DNA from 4 places in the Paenibacillus sp. 23TSA30-6 genome. Region 3 is predicted to be linked to each of the others. Evidence: a T-box and tRNA genes for the amino acid it is inferred to sense, from the RefSeq annotation. Region 3 holds a T-box; the other regions hold tRNA genes.
What was found. The T-box of region 3 lies ahead of leuS (leucine--tRNA ligase). A T-box ahead of a tRNA ligase gene usually reads a tRNA of that ligase, here a tRNA-Leu.
Positions count from the first base shown of each region.

Region 1: it encodes a tRNA-Leu, which carries the amino acid that the T-box ahead of leuS (leucine--tRNA ligase) is inferred to sense. The anticodon was not compared.
Region 2: it encodes a tRNA-Leu, which carries the amino acid that the T-box ahead of leuS (leucine--tRNA ligase) is inferred to sense. The anticodon was not compared.
Region 4: it encodes a tRNA-Leu, which carries the amino acid that the T-box ahead of leuS (leucine--tRNA ligase) is inferred to sense. The anticodon was not compared.

Region 1 is NZ_SLTL01000007.1:128,529-130,735, reverse strand. It holds gene E0698_RS08495 (carboxymuconolactone decarboxylase family protein) at 61-390, shown strand; gene E0698_RS08490 (hypothetical protein) at 530-1,069, opposite strand; tRNA gene E0698_RS08485 (tRNA-Leu) at 1,290-1,373, shown strand; gene shc (squalene--hopene cyclase) at 1,800-2,207, shown strand, end outside.
Region 2 is NZ_SLTL01000001.1:319,849-322,055, forward strand. It holds gene E0698_RS01660 (XRE family transcriptional regulator) at 1-95, opposite strand, end outside; gene E0698_RS01665 (urease accessory UreF family protein) at 448-1,137, opposite strand; tRNA gene E0698_RS01670 (tRNA-Leu) at 1,401-1,483, shown strand; gene E0698_RS01675 (glutathione peroxidase) at 1,634-2,110, opposite strand.
Region 3 is NZ_SLTL01000010.1:204,640-206,846, reverse strand. It holds gene leuS (leucine--tRNA ligase) at 1-927, opposite strand, end outside; T-box leader at 989-1,246, opposite strand; gene E0698_RS12075 (tautomerase family protein) at 1,422-1,808, shown strand; gene E0698_RS12070 (class I SAM-dependent DNA methyltransferase) at 1,894-2,207, opposite strand, start outside.
Region 4 is NZ_SLTL01000007.1:219,147-221,353, forward strand. It holds gene E0698_RS08925 (winged helix-turn-helix transcriptional regulator) at 1-355, opposite strand, end outside; gene E0698_RS08930 (NAD(P)H-dependent oxidoreductase) at 556-1,080, shown strand; tRNA gene E0698_RS08935 (tRNA-Leu) at 1,225-1,308, opposite strand; gene E0698_RS08940 (GNAT family N-acetyltransferase) at 1,726-2,169, shown strand.

The DNA.
Region 1 (2,207 bases), on a different contig from region 3:
AGCCTGTAAACCGGACACAGTACATAAGAATATACTCCATATGAGAGGGTGTGCTGTGTCTTGACGGTTATGAATGAGAAAATACATGCGTATAAGGATCAAATCAGTCATTTAGAAGATAAGCTGCCGGAGGTAGTTTATGCCTATCATCGTTTCACCGGAGAGTGCTTTCAAGCCGGGAGCTTAGACGAGAAAACCAAGCAACTGATTGCGCTCGGCATTGGCTTATTTGCCAACAACGAGGTTTGTACGTTTTATCATGTGGACGAGGCCCGGTCCAAAGGAGCCAGTGATCAGGAGATTATGGAGACCATTGCTGTAGCTGCAGCGGTAGGCGGAGGACACGCTCTTAGCCAAGGGGTTACACGTGTACAGAAGGCGCTGCAATAAAGCGAATTATTAGTGGGAATTCTTTATACACCGTTCATAGCGGGTAGGAATGGATAACGATAGCTGATGTTTATGTAAAGAAGCTTCCGAGCACGCTTGTGCCTGCGGAAGCTTCTTTCGTTTGCGGGCTGTGCGGGGATTATGCACTTCCGCTTGCGGCAGAAGCAGCAGGGCGAAGCGATTTACGCTTATAGGCCGAGGAGGATGTAACCAGACTTCGTTCAACAAACCGTAGGGGCTTGGAAGCTGAGCGGCTGTCTGGAAACTCGGAGCGATGTTTTTCGGGTAAAGGGGAGGCAGCTGTATGAGGCATAGAGGTTGAGAGCCCCAGATAAGCGCGCATTCGTTCATACATTTCTTTGCGGAATACAGGCATAGCCATACTGAACTGCTCTTTATTTCCTTTACTTATATAGGTGGCGTGAACGCCTGAGTGGTTTTGTTGTATGTCCAAAACACGAATATGACATTTATTAAATTCATGTTTTATTTCAGATAGTAAGATTCCGGTACGATCTACTCCTGCGTTAACCATTTCGACATAAAGATCAGGCGTTTTCAGCATACCGCTTTCTTCAAGAATAAGACTGTCCCGCTCAAATACCTTTTGAATAAAGGTAAGGAGCAGATAATTTTTCACAAGAGACAATTCATTCTGAGTAGTAACTGAAGAGATCATAACCATTCACCGCCTTAGGAAAATGTGATGATAATCCATATCTGACTGAACGAAAAGAACTAGCGTTCTCAGGAACTTATGTTCTTATTTTAGTGTATTATTCCTAATTTATCAAGAGGGAATAAAAATATATAGTGTTTGACTTCTTCTTATGAGCATGGTATGATCTATCTTGTCGCTAAGAAAGATTGATCTTTCGAGGACGAATGACAACATATATGCGGTCGTGGCGGAATTGGCAGACGCGCACGGTTCAGGTCCGTGTGGGCTAACCCCCGTGGAGGTTCGAGTCCTCTCGACCGCATCATCTTAAAAATGAACGCTCTTGAATTTCTCCTGTGGAAATTCAGGAGCTTTTTGCATATTCGGGTTATGTAAAGTGTACTCGTGACACCCAGATGTACCCCCTCATGAATGTTTGCTGCATTGGTGTAAGCGTCTAAATCGCCAAGTACGAGAATGACTGTAGATGCGGTCTTGATTTTGATTTGTTTCTGGCGACGGCCTTCAAAATCTGGCTGGACATTCTATAATAGCAAGGAGTATCATGACTGTTTCTGAAAAAGCCAACTTTATATCGCACCAACAAAAGAGTCTGTAGTCCTGAAATGGTATGGGGTCCTTTTTGGTGTTTAATGCTTAACCGTCAGACGACAGCAAGCGGCACATCATTTCCTCGTACCGGCGTTCATATAATGTACATCATGACGTTATATGGAGGTACAAGAGAATGGGCGATGCACGGAGCGCGGTCGATGAGGGGACAAGGAAGCTGAGGAACTTTTTTATGCGCCAGCAGCATCAAGACGGATCATGGCATTTTTGCTTTGAGAACGGGGTGACGATGGATGCTTATGTCATGATCCTCTTTCGGATATTGGATATACAGAATGAAGAGCTGATCCGGCGTCTGCATGATCGCATCCTTGCGGAGCAGCAGCCGGAAGGCTGTTGGCGTTGGTACCGGGACGAGCAAGAAGGTAATTTATCCGTTTCCATTGATGCCTATTATGCCCTGCTCTATTCCGGGTACAGTGAACCGACGGACGAGTCGATGGAGCGGGCCAAGCGCTACATCCAATCGCAAGGTGGACCTGGGAAATCGACCAGCATTCTGACAAAGGCGATTCTCGCTGCA
Region 2 (2,207 bases), on a different contig from region 3:
TGCGTTTCACAAAATGATTTCTGATCCAGTCGAAGTTCGACAAGCCTTTGTTTGATGGCCCACCCGAAGGAGGTGACAGGCATTTTGTTGTTCAAGTGAAATCGCCCCTTACGGATTCTTGCGGAATAATTGGTGTGTTATAATAATCATCAGTAAACATGTTAGAATTAACCATCTAAAACTATGATACACGTTTATACGTGTTTTTACAATCTAAAATACGTAATTGAGATAAATTTATTACTTATTTAAGTGATAAATGGTTTGAATAATCCATCCAGAGCCTGTAAATGTGAGAAATGTCAGTTGTAATCTGGATAAAAAAAGCACTCTGCCACTGAAAAAAGTGGTGGAAGTGCTTTTGGCGTTGTGCTGGAAGGGTGAAAACAGGCATCAGGGGGATGCTGGAGGCGTATAATGGGGACAGACGAAGGAATTAGTCGAATCTTACCCGCGCTGGTGGTTGCTGCTCATATAGGGTGGCTGCGTAATGTAGGAGTTGGACCAGTGTCTTTGCAGAAGGCGACGCTGAAATGCGGTTGGCTCAGTCTCAGGGGTGTTGAATTGTTTCCATGCGTCTAGAAGCTCGTTGGTCATTCGTTGAATAACAGGATTTTTTTCCTCATAAGGAGGATGGAGTAGTTTGGAAGCATCTTCGACACAGAAGGACACTGCTGCGGCAAGGTAGCCGTGAATGGTTTGCTCTACATCATTTCCAAGAGAAACGTTAATCCAGGTATGAACGGTTGCGAGTGTGCCAATCGCATTGTATTGGATAAGTATAGCTTCGAGCTGGTCGAATTCAAGCCAAGGGTACAAAGCCTTAGCGAGCTTGAGCAGGCGTTGGCCGGATAAGCGTGACTCTTTCATGTGCTGTAGGGAAGAACGCTGGGCGTGCAGCATTTTATCAATAAGAGCGATACGCCAACCATCATTTTGCTGAACAGCGATATAAAGGCTTTTGATAGCCATGCCATCGAGGGATGTGAATTGAGGATGCAGATCGGTGCGTGCATAGTGTTCCAGGTCTTGCAGACAGGTTAAACGACCATTTCGAAACAGCTCCTTTAGCCCGTAGGAACGAGTGAAGCCACCGACAGGCAGGGAAGGGTCCAACAGCAATGCGTAGTTCAGCAAACGATTGCCTTTTTGCAAAGCGGTTCGCCTCCTTAGAGTATAATTTTATGTTATATTAAGTGACTTTAAAAATCGGATTAAGAAAAATTTTAGTGATATTATGTAATATATATTTACACTCAAGATGCTTGTATGTCAAATTAAATATTTTAATAGCTTTTATATGTTAGATTATATGACTTTAAAAATAATTATTGTATTTATGTTTACAAATAGAATACAAGGGAGTATAATAAATCTGTTGCCTCAAAACATTAGAATTTGCGGTCGTGGTGGAATGGCAGACACGCTATCTTGAGGGGGTAGTGGGCGTACGCCCGTGGAGGTTCGAGTCCTCTCGACCGCATTACATGCAAGACACAGTTAAAAAAGCATCCTGACACGTTTTTGGCGTGAAGGGATGCTTTTTTTTGTTATATCCCTTTTTTCCTAGCCACAGGAGCAGCCGCCTGGTTCGGCTGCTTGTGAACAGTGATGAAGTGGCTTGTAAGCTTTGCTACAAGAGCTTCTCTATATCCCCCGCCAGTTTATCCGGAGTTGTCTGTGGGGCGTAGCGCTTAAATACGTTACCTTCGCGTGTAATTAAAAATTTAGTAAAATTCCATTTGATCGCTTTGGAGCCTAGTACGCCCGGAGCTGTCCGGGTGAGGTAGCGGAATAAAGGGTGTGCCTGATCGCCATTGACATCTGTTTTGGCAAACATCGGGAACGTAACTCCATAGTTAATCTGGCAAAACTCCGAAATGTCCTCGCTGGAACCCGGCTCTTGCTTGGCAAACTGGTTGCTGGGGAAGCCCAGGATTTCAAGCCCCTGCTCATGGTACTGGTCATATAGCTCTTGTAGCGCCTTGTATTGAGGGGTTAGCCCGCATTTGCTGGCTGTATTCACGATAAGCAGAACTTTTCCTTCGTATGTGGACAACGGAATCTCTTTCCCTTGCAGGGTTTGTGCATCATATTCATAAACGGTCATGGTATCTCTCCTATTTACTATTTTACAATTAAATTGTAAGCAATTTAACGAGGGGTTGCAAGTCTATAATAGATGTATTGCACTGTCTGAAACTGTA
Region 3 (2,207 bases):
ACCCGTTTTATCCTTCGCCAAATCCGTGCGCTCCAGATCGCTTTTACGGGCAGCTTGCTCACGGTATTGATTTACAGCATCCTTTTGCTCAGGTGTAGTGATAACATCCACCAATTCCTGCTCAGGAGCCAGCACACAGTAGCTTGCGCCGAACAGCGTATCCGGGCGGGTTGTAAATACCGTCAGTTGCTTGTCATGGCCCTCAATCGGAAAATGGACCTCTGCTCCAGTAGACTTGCCGATCCAGTTTCGCTGCATATCTTTAATGCTTTCGGACCAATCCAGCTCCTCCAAATCATCCAGAAGACGATCCGCATATTCCGTAATTTTCAGCATCCATTGACGCATGGGTTTGCGAATGACCGGATGACCACCACGCTCACTCTTCCCGTCAATAACCTCTTCATTAGCCAGCACCGTACCCAACGCAGGACACCAGTTCACAGGTACTTCAGCTACATAAGCAAGGCCGCGCTTGTACAGCTGGATGAAAATCCATTGTGTCCATTTATAATAATCAGGGTCAGTCGTGCTGATTTCACGATCCCAGTCGTATGAAAAGCCTAGCGATTTAATTTGACGGCGGAAGTTATTTACATTTTTCACCGTAATTTCACGCGGATGCTCTCCCGTATCCAGCGCATGCTGTTCAGCAGGCAGACCGAAGGCGTCCCAACCCATCGGATGCAGTACGTTGTAGCCGCGCATTCTTTTATAACGTGAAACAATATCCGTTGCCGTATATCCTTCCGGGTGGCCTACATGCAGACCAGCTCCAGACGGGTACGGGAACATATCCAAAGCATAAAACTTCGGTTTGCCCGGCTCTTCCCCGGTACGGAACGTTTTGTTCTCATCCCAATATTTCTGCCATTTTGGTTCAATACTTTGCGGTTGATAGCCGTGCTTCGGCTGTGTGTCTGTCATTGTCATTTCCTCCTCAAACGGTATGCAACAAAAAAACCTCTGCATCCCGTAGCGTGTCAGCGCTAGGGACGAGAGGTTATATTCCCGTGGTACCACCCTAGTTAGCAGAAAGCGTTCTTCGCCTTCTACTCCCTTTGCACCTGATAACGGAGGTGATCCGATGCGGGTTAATAACAGGGTACAAGCACCTGTATAGGGCATTCCTGCGTTGGCCGCATATCTCCGAGGCGAGTTCACTTTGCACTGTCAACCGGCTTGCACCATCCGCCGGCTCTCTACATGTCCAGACAAAACTACTATTCCTCATCAGCGATTGTTTAACCGTTAATAATGGCACTATTATATTGAAAACCGCGAAAAAAGTCAAATAAGGACTACATCTGGTGCTAAACACCAACTTCATTCGTTTGCTCCATGACACATGGGAGGCAAATGTTTTATAATAGCTCCGAACCAGATTGAGATGAGTTGAGATGAGAAAGGTGAGCTGAGATATGGCACAAATTAAAATTTACGGAATAAAAGAAGCCCTGAATCCGATCAAGGAGCAACTTTCAGATGTGATTCATTCCGCTGTGGTGGATGCGTTCCAATATCCCCCCGACAAAAGGTTTCATCGTTTTTTTCCTATGAATCAGGAAGACTTCATATTTGCCCACGATCGCTCGGAGGCATACACCATTATTGAAATTAGTGTGTTTGAAGGCAGAACGACAGAGGCTAAAAAGCACCTCATCCAACTGCTATTCCAAAGAATTAACGATTTAGGCATTGCCCCGCAGGATCTTGAAATTACTATATTTGAGACACCGAAACAGAATTGGGGCATTCGCGGTGTACCGGGTGATGAACTTCAACTGAACTATAAAGTAAACATATAATTTCGAAGCTCTTATGCAAAAAGACGCCCTTCATGTCATCATGAAAAGCGTCTTTCTTTTTCGATATTCGCTTGATGAAGGTTCACTATTTTACAGCAACATAAAATAATCTCGCCGCGTCATCTACTGCTTCTATCCATTCAAAGTCCGCATATACCTTCACATCGCGAAAACCGGCTTTGGACAATTCCGTTTTCATCCAGTCCGGGTCATAGGCACGTTGCACATGAATTTCCTCGAACCGCTGGTATACATCGCGCCCTTCATTTTCCGCTCTCGCAAAAATGCTGAGATGATGCTCAATTTCACAGCGTGGAGCATCCAACGCACAAGTCCAGATATATGAAATGGAACGCTCATCCAGTACAAAGGGCTGCTCTTCATCATAACGCACAAACG
Region 4 (2,207 bases), on a different contig from region 3:
ATTTTGAATCATTTTCTAACAACATCACACCTTCTCCTTGCTGTTGTCTTATTTTGATATTAGCTCTACCCCAAGAACACATTAAGTCAATAATTTCATTTGCTGTAATTCCATATTCCGTTATATAATACTCCACTTTTGGAGGCATTTGATTATACACATGCCTTCCTATAATACCATCCTTTTCAAGTTCACGAAGTTGCTGTATAAGAACCTTTTGAGAAATGCCTGGAATACTACGCTGTAATTCACTTGTCCTTTTTCTACCAGACATTAATAAACATATGATTAATGATTTCCATTTACCTCCGATGATCTCAAGTGTTGCTTCTATGCCTAAATTATATTGTTTCATAGTACCACCTCTTCAACGCTAAAAATAACAAAGTTTATCTAATTATTTTTATAATCGCATATCTTCACTCTAAGTCCAATGCACACTTTCAAGTAACTATATTACTTTATTGTGTGTATTTACTTTTTTTGAAGCGTACAGAATAATAATATAAGTATCTACAAAAAGCAAAATATGTTACGCAAGAAAGGTGATTTATTATGAAAACTCTTGTGATTTTAGCTCATCCGAATATTGAAGATTCTAGAGTAAATAAAAGATGGAAACAAGAATTACTTCAATATACCCATGAAATTACAATTCATGAGATTTATAAAGAGTATCCAAACTGGAGCATTGATGTCTTGAAAGAGCAAAAGTTACTTGAAGCATACAACAATGTAATATTTCAATTCCCTTTATATTGGTATAGTTACCCGCCTTTATTAAAAAAATGGATGGATGATGTCTTTACTCATGGATGGGCTTATGGTTCAAAAGGTAATAAGCTAAAAGGAAAGAAGCTAGGGATAGCAGTGTCCATTGGCGATAAAAAAGAAAATTATTTACCTACTGGTTCCGTTACGTTTACTGTAGATGAAGTTATAACACCTTTTAAAGCCAGCGCAGTACATGTTGGTGCAATATCATTACCCTATTTCGCTGTCTTTGGAGCCTCATTTCAAGCGAGCGATGAAGAAATTGATCAGAGTGTAAAAGACTATATTAAATATATATTCCAGTAAATAGAATGATTATTTATTTCTGATAACATGGCCATAAATGCCGTTCACCAAGAGATGAGCAACACACGGAGCTTCTTGACCATATGAAAACAGGCTCTTGGTGGCATCCAGCCAATCCAAGAACCTGTAATTGTTAGGGTAAGATGCGGTCGAGAGGACTCGAACCTCCACGGGGGTTAGCCCACACGGACCTGAACCGTGCGCGTCTGCCAATTCCGCCACGACCGCATAATATGTAATCATGCCGATGTTTATCTATGTAACAAAGCCATAAAAAATGTCCAGTACATATAATCACCGTAGTTAAGATTATATCGCCCATAGAGAATAAAAGCAAGCCATTTTTATATTGTATTTTCTATATATAATTCCCGAAAACATACGAAAATAACTGGATATATCATACCATATATGGTAAGATGAACGCATCAGGAAAGGAGGTGCGTCAACATTAGTAATCAGATGTTGAACGTATCCCTTACCCAGTCCGCCATTCTCTAATTCTCAGAGATGACGGAGGCGCGGGATACGGATCAAAGCTTTAAATAAGCGCCACGGGTAAAAAGGCCGTCTACGGACGGTCTTTTTTATGTTAAACATCATACTATCGTAACCCAATTACATACTGGGAAAAGAGGTCACTCTATGTCTATTCGACCAGGGAAAGTGAAAGAGTTTAAAGAATTAACCTCTATATGGCTGGAAGCTTCCGTAGAGGCCCATCATTTTATTGATCCACAATATTGGACATCACAGGTTGGACAAATGGAGGACAAATACCTTCCTCTAGCTCAAAACTACGTTATTATACAAGACGATCACACAATAGGTGGCTTCGTTTCCATGATAGATGGATATTTGGCGGCCTTATTTATACGAGTAGGTTCCCAACGAAAAGGCTATGGCAAGTTACTACTAGAATGGGTTAAGAAGCAACATGAGCAGATCCAATTGAAAGTGTACCAGTCCAACACGAAGGCATTTAACTTTTATACCAAAAATAGCTTTATCATTCAAGAGGAATCCGTTGATCCAGAAACGCGTGAAAAGGAATTTGTAATGGTTTGGACAAGACACAGCCATCATTAAGTTACGCTGTCTCAATGAAACAAGGCTCTGCTCCCGTA